Regions from separate parts of the Ectothiorhodospira sp. BSL-9 genome, predicted to be linked through region 1. Evidence: predicted binding sites of a transcription regulator. Region 1 holds the regulator's gene; the other holds the start of a gene.
What was found. The regulator FliA, encoded in region 1, starts transcription of late flagellar genes. The targets are predictions, from matches to a motif close to GCTAAAGTTNNNNNNNNNNCNGCCGATA.

Region 1 (5,823 bases):
ACTCAAAGGGACGCCTCCGGGAACGCGAGTGCGTCGTCGGAGGATGACCCCCTGAGCGCGATGATGACCCCCCTGATGGAGCCACCGGCCAGGCAGAAGCAAACCCCCTCACGCAAGAAGCCCGAGACAGGGCAGGTCAGGGCCAGGGCAGCCACCCAGAGTGACCCCGAGGATGCTGCCTTCAAGGCCATGCGCAAGGAAATTCAGGGACTGCGTGGGTTGTTGCAGGAGCAGCTCTCGGTATTGATGGATCAGGAGTTTGCCCGTTCCGAGCCCTGGCGTGCGGCCATTGCCCAGCGCCTGGCCTCCATGGGGGTGGACCACGAAGTGGCCAGGACAGTGGCCAGTGCCGTGGAACTGGACAAGACTCCGGCTGCCGGCCGGTTCGAGCCGGTGGAAGGGTGGTCCGAGGCCCTGCGCCAGTTGGCGGGCTTGCTGCCCATCGCGGACGATGACCTGCTGGACCACAATGGTATCATCGCCTTTGTGGGCCCCAGTGGCGTGGGTAAAACCACAACGCTGGCCAAACTGGCGGCGCTGGCCAGCCTGCGGCACGGGCAGGAATCCATCGCCATCATCACCACCGATGTCTATCGCCTGGGCGCTCATCGTCAGTTGCAGACCATCGGTCAGTTACTTGGGGTCACCGTCCATCTGGCGCAGACAGAGCAGCAACTCAAGGATATGCTTAGGCGGGTGAAGTCCAAAAGGCTTGTGCTGATCGATACCACCGGAACCAATCAGCGTGACAAGGGCATGCTCGATGAGCTGGCTCAGGTCACCTCGGCATCTGCCGCCCGCGTGATGCTGGTGATGGCCGCCAATGTGCAAAAGGGCGTGGTGGATGAGACCCTGAGCGGGTTCAGTCATTTGCAACCCCAGGGTTGCATCCTGACCAAGGTGGATGAAGCCGCCAGCCTGGGTGAGGTGCTGTCTGCTCTGATCTCATCCAGGCTGCCGCTCAATTTCATCAGCGCAGGCCAGAGGATCCCCGAGGACCTGCTGGCCGCCAGTGCCCCGCGGTTGGTTCAGATGGCGGCGGCGGCGCTTGAAGCCCCGGGGAGATTTTCCGAGCAACGACCTCGTTCCAGGTTCCGGGCGCAGACCGCGCCTGTGACCTCGCGTCCTGACAGTGTCAACGATCTCAGCACCAGGTTTACTCATGCCTTCACCCAGTGAGAATCAAAGCAGCGCATCGGGGCGCCGGGACAAGCCCCGGCCGGTTCGGGTGATTGCCGTTTCCAGCGGCAAGGGGGGGGTGGGCAAGACCAATGTGTCAGTCAACCTGTGTGCCGCGATGGCGCGGACGGGCAAGCACGTCATGCTCATGGACGCTGACCTGGGTCTGGCGAACGTGGATCTTCTCCTGGGGCTGCAACCCAAGAGGAATCTGTCCCATGTGCTGGAAGGGCAGTGCAGCCTGGATGAGGTGGTGGTGGAGGGCCCCAACGGGATGCTGATTGTCCCGGCGGCCTCTGGCATCGCCGATATGGCGGACCTGGGGCACGCCCAGCATGTGGGCATCATTCGCGCCTTCAGCGAACTCACTCACCCCCTGGACGTGTTGGTGGTGGACACTGCGGCAGGTCTGCATGACAGCGTGACCAGTTTCTGCCGGGCGGCCCATGAGGTGTTGGTGGTGGTCTGTGACGAACCAGCCTCCATCACGGATGCCTATGCACTGATCAAGGTCCTGTATCGGGACCACGGCGTCATGCGGTTCCGCATTCTGGCCAACATGGTGCGCAACGAGCAGGAAGACGAGGGGCGGAGCCTGTTCCGCAAGCTGGTCGCCGTGTGTGACCGTTTTCTTGACGACGTCACGCTCGACTATGTGGGGTCGATTCCCTACGACGACTATCTTCGCAAGGCCGTGCAGCGTCGTCAGTCCGTGGTGGAGGCCTTTCCCTCTTCGCCGGCGGCCCGGTCCTTTGCGGCCTTGCCCTCGCGTATAGAACAATGGCCCATGCCCCGAGGGGCCCGGGGCGGCATCGAATTTTTTGTGGAACGTCTGATCAATAGCGATCAGAGTGATCTGGAGCCAGCACCATAAGCGGTCTCGCCATGTATGCCAGCCAACAGTTGGATTCCAATACCCTGGTGGATGAGCATGTCGCCCTCGTCAAGCGCATTGCTTACCACCTGCTGGCGCGCCTGCCAGCCAATGTGCAGGTCGATGATCTGATTCAGTCGGGCATCATCGGCCTGCTGGAGGCTGCCCGTCATTACGATCCGTCCCAGGGGGCGAGTTTCGAAACCTATGCGGGTATCCGCATCCGCGGGGCCATGCTGGATGAGGTGCGTCGCAGTGACTGGACGCCCCGTTCCGTGCATCGTCACTCACGGCAGATCAGTGAAGTGATCCGCCAGATCGAGAATCGGGAAGGGCGGGAGGCCTCGGCAGCCGAGATCGCCGAGGCGCTCGGCGTGGATATGACCACCTATCAGGACATGCTCCGTGATGCGGTCTCAAGCCGGGTGCTGGGTTTCGATGATCTGGGGGATGACGATTCCTCGGCAGAAAACCTGCTGACCTCCGATGGGCCGGATCCGCTGATGGATCTGACGCGAACCGATTTCAAGAAGGCGCTGGTGGAGAACATCGGCGAGTTGCCGGAACGGGAAAGACTCGTGCTGTCCCTGTATTATGACGAGGAATTGAACCTGCGGGAGATTGGTCAGGTGCTGGGGGTGAGTGAATCCCGGGTCTGTCAACTCCATGGCCAGGCGCTGATGCGACTCAAGGCGCGCATGGGCGACTGGGTGGGGGATGGGGTTCGGGTCTGAGAGATCCCCGAGGTTGCTGGAGTCTGGAACACGTATCAATTCCGCGCGGCCAGCGCGCGGCTAACGATTTGCGCATCACTGGAGGTTTTTGTGGATAAGAATATGAAGATCCTCATTGTGGATGACTTTTCCACAATGCGGCGCATCATCAAGAACTTGCTGCGGGATCTTGGGTACAACAACACCTCCGAGGCGGATGACGGACATACGGCGTTACCCATGCTGCAAAATGGTAACTTCGATTTTCTGGTCACCGACTGGAACATGCCCATCATGCCCGGCATCGATCTGCTTCGCGCAGTGAGGGCAGACCCCCGCATCAAGGATATGCCCGTGCTGATGGTGACGGCAGAAGCCAAGCGCGAACAGATCGTCGAGGCGGCTCAGGCGGGCGTGAACGGCTACATCGTCAAGCCGTTCACGGCGGAAACCCTGCGGGAAAAGATCGACAGGATCTTCGAACGTCTCGAGCAAAACGGTTGATCATTGCCCATGGATAAGAGTCAAGACAGCGACAAAGAGGCCCTTTTCAGGAAGGAGCAACTGGAGCGGGCCCGGGAACTGGTCCAGATGATGGAGGCCGGCCAGGAAGACAAGGCGGGCCACCTGATCGAGGAACTGGGCCGCATGCACGAGAGCATGCTGTTCCAGGAACTGGGCAAACTCACCCGCGACCTGCACGAGGCGCTCAATAGTTTCCGCCTTGATACACGCCTGTCCGAACTCACTCATCAGGACATCCCTGATGCCAAGGAACGTCTTAACTACGTGGTGGCCATGACGGAGCAGGCTGCCCATCGCACGCTCAACGCGGTGGAGGAGAATCTGCCCGTGGCGGAGTCGCTGGCCACTCGCGCCGGGGAACTGGGTGCGGAGTGGACGCGGTTTCGCCAGCGCGAGATGTCTCTCGAGGAGTTCAGGCAGGTGAGCCAGCAATTGAGCGACTTTCTCGCGGATACGGAGCGGGATGCGGACAAGCTGCGCAAGGGTCTGTCCGAAGTCTTGATGGCCCAGGACTTTCAGGACCTGACCGGTCAGGTGATTCGCCGGGTCATGACCCTGGTTCAGGATCTGGAAGACAACCTGGTGGGGCTGGTGAGGGTATCGGGGCAGCGACTGACCAAACCCGAGACCGACAAGAACGCGGCTGATCCACGCAAGGATGCCGGCCCTGCCAGCGCCGGCACGGGTCCCGCAGTCTCCGGGACCTCCGACAAGGGGGAAGTGGTCAGCGGGCAGGACGATGTGGACGATCTGCTCTCCAGCCTGGGTTTCTGATCGGGTCCAAGGGCCCACCTCCGGGCGTATGCCCATTTCAGAATTCCCTGAGTTGGCCGCCAACCTGGGAGTGAGAAGGGCATCCGCACGACGCGCGAGAACAAGGCATGACTCTGGACACCGACGACGAAATCCTGAACGACTTCCTCATTGAGGCCAGTGAGATCCTGGATGCCCTCGGTGAGCAGTTGGTGCAGTTGGAGCGAACGCCTGACGACAAGGACCTGCTGAACTCCGTCTTCCGGAGTTTCCATACCATCAAGGGGGGCGCCGGGTTCCTCAATCTGGAAAACCTGGTCAAGATCTGTCACCGCGCCGAGGACGTCTTCAACCTGTTGCGCCAGGGTCAGCGTCGTGCCGACAGCAACCTGATGGACATCATCCTTCAGGTGCTGGATGTGCTCAACCGGATGTTCGATGAATTGCGTGCCGGCCAGGAGCCCGAGCCTGCGCCTGATCATCTGTTGGCGGCCCTGGAGCCTCTCACTTACCCCGAGGGAGAAGAACCCGCACACCTGTCACCCCCTCCTGCGGCGGCGCCTGCTGTGCCTGCCGAGCCAGCCCCGGCACCTTCTGCCCCCATGCCACCGGCGGGAACAGCTGACGGGGATATCACTGACGAAGAATTCGAGGCGCTGCTGGATGCCATGCAGGAGGGCAAGGACAATGGACAGCCCGGGGCCGGCGCGGGCGCATCACCCGTGGCATCAGCCGCAGAGACGGCCCAGCAAGGAAGTGATGAGATCACGGATGCAGAATTCGAGCAGTTGCTGGACGAGCTTCAAGGTAAGGGGGCGGCGGCAGGTGGGCCTTCCACTGCGCCAGCGCCCGGCAGCGGCCAGAATGAACTGATCTCCGAGGACGAATTCGAGAATCTGCTGGATCAGTTGCATGGCAAGGGTCAGGCCCCCCAGCCTCAGAAGCCGACCGGCGGCCAGCCCGTCAAGGAAAAATCCCAGGCAGCCCCAGCCCCAGCCCCGTCGCCGGCTGCCAGGCCGGCCTCGGCCGCGGAAGCTGCCCCCCCGGAGGCGGCTGCACCCGCGCAGGCCAAGGCATCACCGGCAGAGACCTCGGTGCGGGTGGATACCAAGCGCCTGGATGACATCATGAACCTGGTGGGTGAACTGGTCCTGGTGCGTAACCGACTGGCCACGCTGCGCTCACGCATGAAGGATGAGCAGGTCTCCAAGGCCGTCACCAACCTGGATGTGGTCACTGCGGATCTGCAGGCCGCAGTCATGAAAACCCGGATGCAGCCCATCAAGAAGGTCTTTGGCCGTTTTCCCAGGGTGGTCCGTGATCTGGCGCGCACCCTCAAGAAAGAGATCAATCTGGAGCTGGAGGGAGAGGATACCGACCTGGACAAGAATCTGGTGGAGGCCCTGGCCGACCCGCTGGTGCACCTGGTGCGCAATGCGGTGGACCATGGTATCGAATCTCCCGAGGAACGCCAGGCGGCGGGCAAGGCGCGGGCCGGCCGGGTGGTGCTCTCCGCCAACCAGGAAGGTGACCATATCCTGCTGACCATCTCCGACGACGGCAAGGGAATGGATCCCGACGTGTTGCGGGCCAAGGCCGTCGAGAAGGGTATGATGGATGAGGACGCGGCCGCCCGGCTGACGGATCATGACGCCTTCAACCTGATCTTCCGGGCCGGTTTTTCCACCAAGACGGAAATCTCCGACGTCTCGGGCCGCGGCGTGGGCATGGATGTGGTCAAGACGCGCATTGCCCAACTCAACGGTCGCGTGGAAATCA
Region 2 (5,823 bases), 680 kb from region 1:
GGCGCTGGGCGATCTGGGATCGGGCCAGGGTGACGCCCGCTTGCCGGGCCTCCACGTCGGTTTCCGCCGAATCCAGTTCGGACTGAGAGGCCACCCGCTGTTCCCGTAGATCCCGGGTGCGATCCAGGGCGCGCTGTGCCGAGGTCAGTGCCGCCTGGGCTTCGAGTAGATTGGCATTGGCCACCGCCAGTTCGGCGCGGGCCTGCTCCATTTCCTGCTGGAACGCGTCATCGTCCAGTTCTGCCAGCAACTGTCCCGGCTCCACCCGATCGCCAATGTCCACATGCAGACGCTCCAGACGCCCGGCCACGCGCGTAGCCACCTCCACCCGGTGAGCCGCCACCAGGGAGCCGGTGAAGAACGCACGGTCCGTCAGATCAGCGCGCGTGACGGTATCCACGCTCACGGCCACAGCCCCCTGGCCGGCGCCCGGGCCAGGCCCGGTGTCGGAATCGGATCCGGTTCCCCACCAGATGAGCACCGCCACCAGGATCAATGCCGGGGCGATCAGGATCGGGAGTCGTTTCATCGGGTCTTGTCCATGGCCGGAAGGGCGGGGTCGTGTGGGCTTGAACGGTGGCTGATCCAGGCCATGGATGCCACGCCGGGTGGCAGCCACAAAGGCCTCGAAAGGGGTAAACGCATGACGCTGCCATTCGTTGACAGCGAATTCGCCGACAGGGTGTGCAGTGATCTGCCCTGCGGATAGACACCATCGGTGGGCGCGGGTTTCATGCACCGGCCACGCGGGCGACGTTTGTCATGCAGCGGGCGCAGTATACTCAGTCCAGACCGGCAGACGCCATCCGGCCCGGCCCCCATTGCGACCGGCATCATAGTAGAATCCGCGCTCCCGCTGCCTGTTTCCACGTCATCCACGAGGGTCCCCCCGCCACCATGACCGCCCGTTCCACCGGTTTCCGGCTTGAGCGTCTGCCCTACCCGGGGGATGGGGCGCGGCTGTTTCAGGTGTTGGCGGATCGACCCTGGGCGGTATTTCTGGACAGCGGTGGCACCGCCGGTCAGCGCGGGCGCTACGATATCCTGGCCGCCGACCCCTTCGTCACAGTGGTCACCCGGGGCGGCGTGACGCGAATCCAGGAACGCAGTGGCGTGCGCGAAAGCGGGGACGATCCGCTGCGCCTGGTGGCGGACTGCCTGGGGCCGCGATTGCCGCCGGTGAGTGGTCTGCCCTTCGCAGGGGGCGCCCTGGGTTATTTTGCCTATGACCTGGCGCGTCGGTTTGAACACCTGCCATCGCTGGCCCAGGATGGCGAGAACCTGCCGGAGATGGCGGTGGGCATCCATGACTGGGCGGTGGTGGTGGATCATCAGGAACAAACCGCCTGGCTGGTGGGGCGCGGACTGGATCCCCATACGGCCCGAATCTGGCCGGAGTTGCTGCGTATGCTATCCAAGGCCGGCCGGGGACGGATGCGGTCGGGATTCAGGCTGCGTGGCGAGTTGCAGTCCAATATGTCACGGCAGGATTATCAGGCCCGCTTCGCCCGGGTGCAGGCCTTCATCCGCGATGGAGACTGTTATCAGGTGAACCTGGCGCAACGCTTCAGTGCCCTGGCTCAGGGGGATGCCTGGAGTAGCTACCAGCGCCTCAGGGACATCAGCCCGGCGCCCTTCGGGGCCTTTCTCAAATTGCCCGAGGCCAGCATCCTGAGTAATTCGCCAGAGCGATTTCTGGAGGTGCGCGCCGGCGAGGTGAGCACCCGTCCCATCAAGGGGACCCGCCCCCGGGGCGCCAACCGTATCGCCGACCAGACGCAGCGGGCGCAACTGGCCTCCAGTTCCAAGGATCGGGCCGAGAATGTGATGATCGTGGATCTGCTGCGCAACGACCTGGGCAAGAGCTGCGCCATTGGCAGCGTGACTGTGCCGGAACTCTTCAGTGTGGAAACCTATGCCACGGTGCATCACCTGGTGAGTGCGGTGAGCGGCCGCCTGGCGGCGGGGCGTGATGCGCTGGATCTGTTGCGGGGATGTTTTCCCGGAGGGTCCATCACCGGGGCGCCCAAGCTTCGAGCCATGGAGATCATCGAGGCCCTGGAGCCGCATCGGCGTGGGGTGTACTGCGGGGCCATCGGTTATGTGGGGTTTGATGGCGACATGGACACCAGTATTGCCATCCGCACCCTGGTGAACAGCCATGGGCAGGTCCGGTTCTGGGCCGGCGGGGGCATCACCTCAGGCTCCGATGGCGAGGATGAGTACCAGGAGACCCTGCACAAGGCCAGCGCCATGATGAGCCTGTTGCGTGGACCCGCGGGGTGATCACGGCGCGGGGGATTAAGGGCGGGGCATTAAGGAATGCCCGCTGGCGGCCGATAAGATGGATAACCGCTGGCCGATACCGGATGACCCAGGGCTTCAACAAGAGACGTCAAAATGCTGAATAATATAACGATCCAGGCAAGGCTGATTCTGTTCGCGGTGGTGGGGCTGACGGCCGTGGGGCTGGTATTCCTGCTGGTGTCCTATCACAGCATGTCCAATACCTCCCGTCAGTTGGTGGATCACAGCCTGCTGGTGAAGGCGGAGGGGGACCTACGGGCCGCCCGGGTGTATCTGGCGCAGTATTACGGCAGCGTTGGGGTCTCCAATGGGCGACTGGTGGATGCGGGTGGCGAACCCCTGGAAGGGCGTCACGAGATGGCCGATGCCATCAGCCGGGATCTGGGGATCGTGTTCACCATCTTTGGTCGCGATGGCAACCAGTTTCCCCGGGTGATCACCAGCGTGACCCGTCCCGATGGCAGGCGTGCGGTGGGCACACCCTTGGGCCGCGACACGCCCGCCTACGCATCGGTGATTCAGGGTGAACGCTACACCGGTGTTTCCGAGATCGTGGGGGTACCCCATCTGACATCCTATGAACCCCTGTTCAACGAACGCAATCAGGTTATCGGCATCATGGGACTGGGTATCCCCAAGGAACAGGCCGATACCATCGTGGCCCGGGGTGTCACCGAGCTGGTGGGCGGGATGCTGGTTGCTCTGATGATGGTCCTGGTTGTGGGTGTCGTGGGTGCGGTGTTCTTTTCCCGCATGATCGTGGGGCCCATCCGCGAGGCGGCACATACCCTGCGTGACATCGCCGATGGCGGCGGGGACCTGACGCAGCGACTCGTGGTGAAGGGCAGAAACGAGGTGGCCGACCTGGCAGAGGGTTTCAACCGCTTTGCCGACCGGGTACATGAGCTGGTGCGCCAGGTGGGTTCGGCCACGGCGCAGCTTTCCTCGGCGGCAGAACAGCTCTCCACTACCTCGGAGGAAACTCGCGAGCAGGTGAAGCGGCAGCACTCGGAGACGGATCAGGTGGCCACGGCCATGAACGAGATGACGGCAACGGTGCAGGAGGTGGCCCGCAATGCCTCCCACGCGGCCCAGTCCGCCCAGGAGACCCAGCAGGAAACCACCACGGGGAGTCAGGTGGTGAGGGAGACCATTGCCTCCATCGAGGAGTTGGCTCATGAGGTGGAGAACGCCTCTGAGGTGATTACCCGTCTGTCCGCCGACAGCGACGAGATCGGCAAGGTGCTGGATGTGATCCGTGGCATTGCCGAGCAGACCAACCTGCTGGCCCTGAATGCCGCCATCGAGGCGGCCCGTGCCGGTGAACAGGGCCGCGGCTTCGCGGTGGTAGCCGATGAAGTGCGTACACTCGCCAGCCGTACCCAGAGTTCCACCACCGAGATCCAGGACATGATCGAGCGGTTGCAAAGTGGCGCCAGCGGGGCAGTGCGCGTGATGGAACAGGGTCGCACCAAGGCCAAGGACAGTGTGTCCAAGGCCGCCAAGGCCGGTCAGTCACTGGACTCCATCAATCATTCCATCGTCAGCATCAACGACATGAATGCGCAGATCGCCAGCGCCGCCGAGGAGCAGTCAGCCGTGGCCGAGGAGATCAACCGCAACATCAGTACCATTAGTCACTCGGTGGATCAGACTTCCAATGGCGCCCAGGAAATCGCTGCCGCCAGCGAGCAACTGGCGCGACTGGCAGCGGATTTGCAGAATCGGGTGTCGGGTTATCAGGTGTAGGATTGCGGGGACTTACCCACGGTCCCCTTCGTCCAGCAACTGCTCGGTTAACGTCTCCAACGCCTGAGCGCGTGGCTTCGACTCCACGCCATCAGCCCGCTCATTCAACCGTGACCAGCGGGGATAGAGCCGCGCCTTGCGCACCGGGGCAGGCAACTTGCCCCGGCGCCAGGTGTTATCCGTGGGGGTGTTGAGTTCCAGGGCCTTTTCGGCACCATGGCCACGACGCGACAGGGCCCGGGCCAGCTGCCGTTGGCGCAGGGCCAGCAGGCGCAGCGTGGCGTCATTGACCCTCAGTTCCCGTTGCCCCCGCATGCGCTGACCCAGGCGCCGACCCAGGCCGACGCCGTTGCCCATGAGCGCACCGGCGGTGGCGCCCACAGCGGTGCCCGCACCCAGGGTAGTGCCCAGGGCCATCACGTCGATGGCCAGCCCGATGGCTCCGCCGACCGCTGCCCCCTCACTGCTACGCAGCCCGTAATGACGCAAGGCCTCGGTGGTGAACAGATCCATGCCCCACTGACCATCCTCCAGCGGTAGCTGGGTGGCCAGATAATCGCTGGCGCGAAAGCGATACAGGCTGAGCAGGGCATCCACACAATCCTGCTCCCGTCTGCGGATGAGACGCTGCAGTTCTTCCATGCCGGCCTCCGTGTCCTTGGGTTCGAGCGACACCAGCAAGGTACAGGCGGCAATGTCCAGCAGCATGTCGGCGACACTCTCTGCCGCGGCCCGCTCCAGCCATTGAGCCTCCCGGGTACGGGCCTCCATGAGGCGGCCCAGCGGTTCCCTGTAGGCGTCCAGCAGGCTGCGCAGCTTTTCGTGCAGGCGCAGTTCCCCCTGCAGGTCATAGACCACCGAGTCGAAGGTGATCACGGCATGCAGGCCCAGGTTGGCCAGGGTCTCCCGCCACTGTGGCTCACGGTTGTCCTGGGACGCGACGAAGTTCAGCACGGGGATCAGCGGTCTTGCGCACAGGCCCAGCACGGCCAGTTCGTCCCGGTATTTGCCCAGTACCGGTTCACGAGCATCAATGACATACAGGCCCACATCGCTGCTGCGCAGTTGGCGCAGTACCTTGCTCTCCTGCTCAAAGCGGCCATTGGCCTCGGGGGCCTGCAAAAACCGCTCCAGCGCTTCGGCCCCGGCGTGGCGATCCTGTGGGCCGGTCTCCAGCCAGTCCAGGATGCCGGAGGCATCCTCAAGGCCGGGGGTATCGAACAGGGCCATGACCGGCCCGCCGTCCACCAGAATCTCCGTGCCCTCCACGTGTCGTGTGGTGGCCGGAGCGTCGCACACCTCGCCAAAATCCGTGTCTCGGGATAGGGTGCGCAGCAGGGAGGTCTTGCCGGTGTTGGTGTGGCCGACCACGGCCACCTGCAATAGCGGGCTCATGACGCGTGATCCTTGGTATGGTCGAAGGCATCCAGCAGGATTTGGGCATCCCGATGATCGGCCTGGGCCGGGTCATCGGGCAACAGGCGATCCAGACAGGCCCTTTCCGACAATGCTTGCCAGGCGCGATACCGGGCCTCCAGGTCGATCTCCCGGCCCCGGGCGATACTGGCCTCGTCCAGCAGCAGCCAGACGGGGGCGGTGGTGCGGGAACGCAGATCTGCCAGGAAGCCTTCGGTACTGCGATCCGGGGTGCGGGCCAGGGAGCAGACCACCACCACCACCGAGGGTATGGGATCCTGCGCCGCCAGCGCCGCCAGGATGTCGCGGCGGGTATGGCGATCGTCCACCTGGCCCAGGGGGATGCACCGG

Region 2: ECTOBSL9_RS14430 (methyl-accepting chemotaxis protein) is a predicted target of FliA. The motif match lies at 2,315-2,342, and genes of this name have one in related genera.

What each region holds. Positions count from the first base shown of each region.
Region 1 covers NZ_CP011994.1:2,452,464-2,458,286, forward strand. Annotated here, with positions in the region: gene flhF (flagellar biosynthesis protein FlhF) at 1-1,179, shown strand, start outside; gene ECTOBSL9_RS11425 (MinD/ParA family protein) at 1,163-2,053, shown strand; gene ECTOBSL9_RS11430 (RNA polymerase sigma factor FliA) at 2,065-2,787, shown strand; gene ECTOBSL9_RS11435 (chemotaxis response regulator CheY) at 2,890-3,270, shown strand; gene ECTOBSL9_RS11440 (protein phosphatase CheZ) at 3,280-4,065, shown strand; gene ECTOBSL9_RS11445 (chemotaxis protein CheA) at 4,173-5,823, shown strand, end outside.
Region 2 covers NZ_CP011994.1:3,136,329-3,142,151, reverse strand. Annotated here, with positions in the region: gene ECTOBSL9_RS14440 (efflux RND transporter periplasmic adaptor subunit) at 1-529, opposite strand, end outside; gene pabB (aminodeoxychorismate synthase component I) at 898-2,286, shown strand; gene ECTOBSL9_RS14430 (methyl-accepting chemotaxis protein) at 2,401-4,056, shown strand; gene ECTOBSL9_RS14425 (GTPase/DUF3482 domain-containing protein) at 4,069-5,451, opposite strand; partial or broken gene ECTOBSL9_RS17895 (DUF2868 domain-containing protein) at 5,448-5,823, opposite strand, start outside.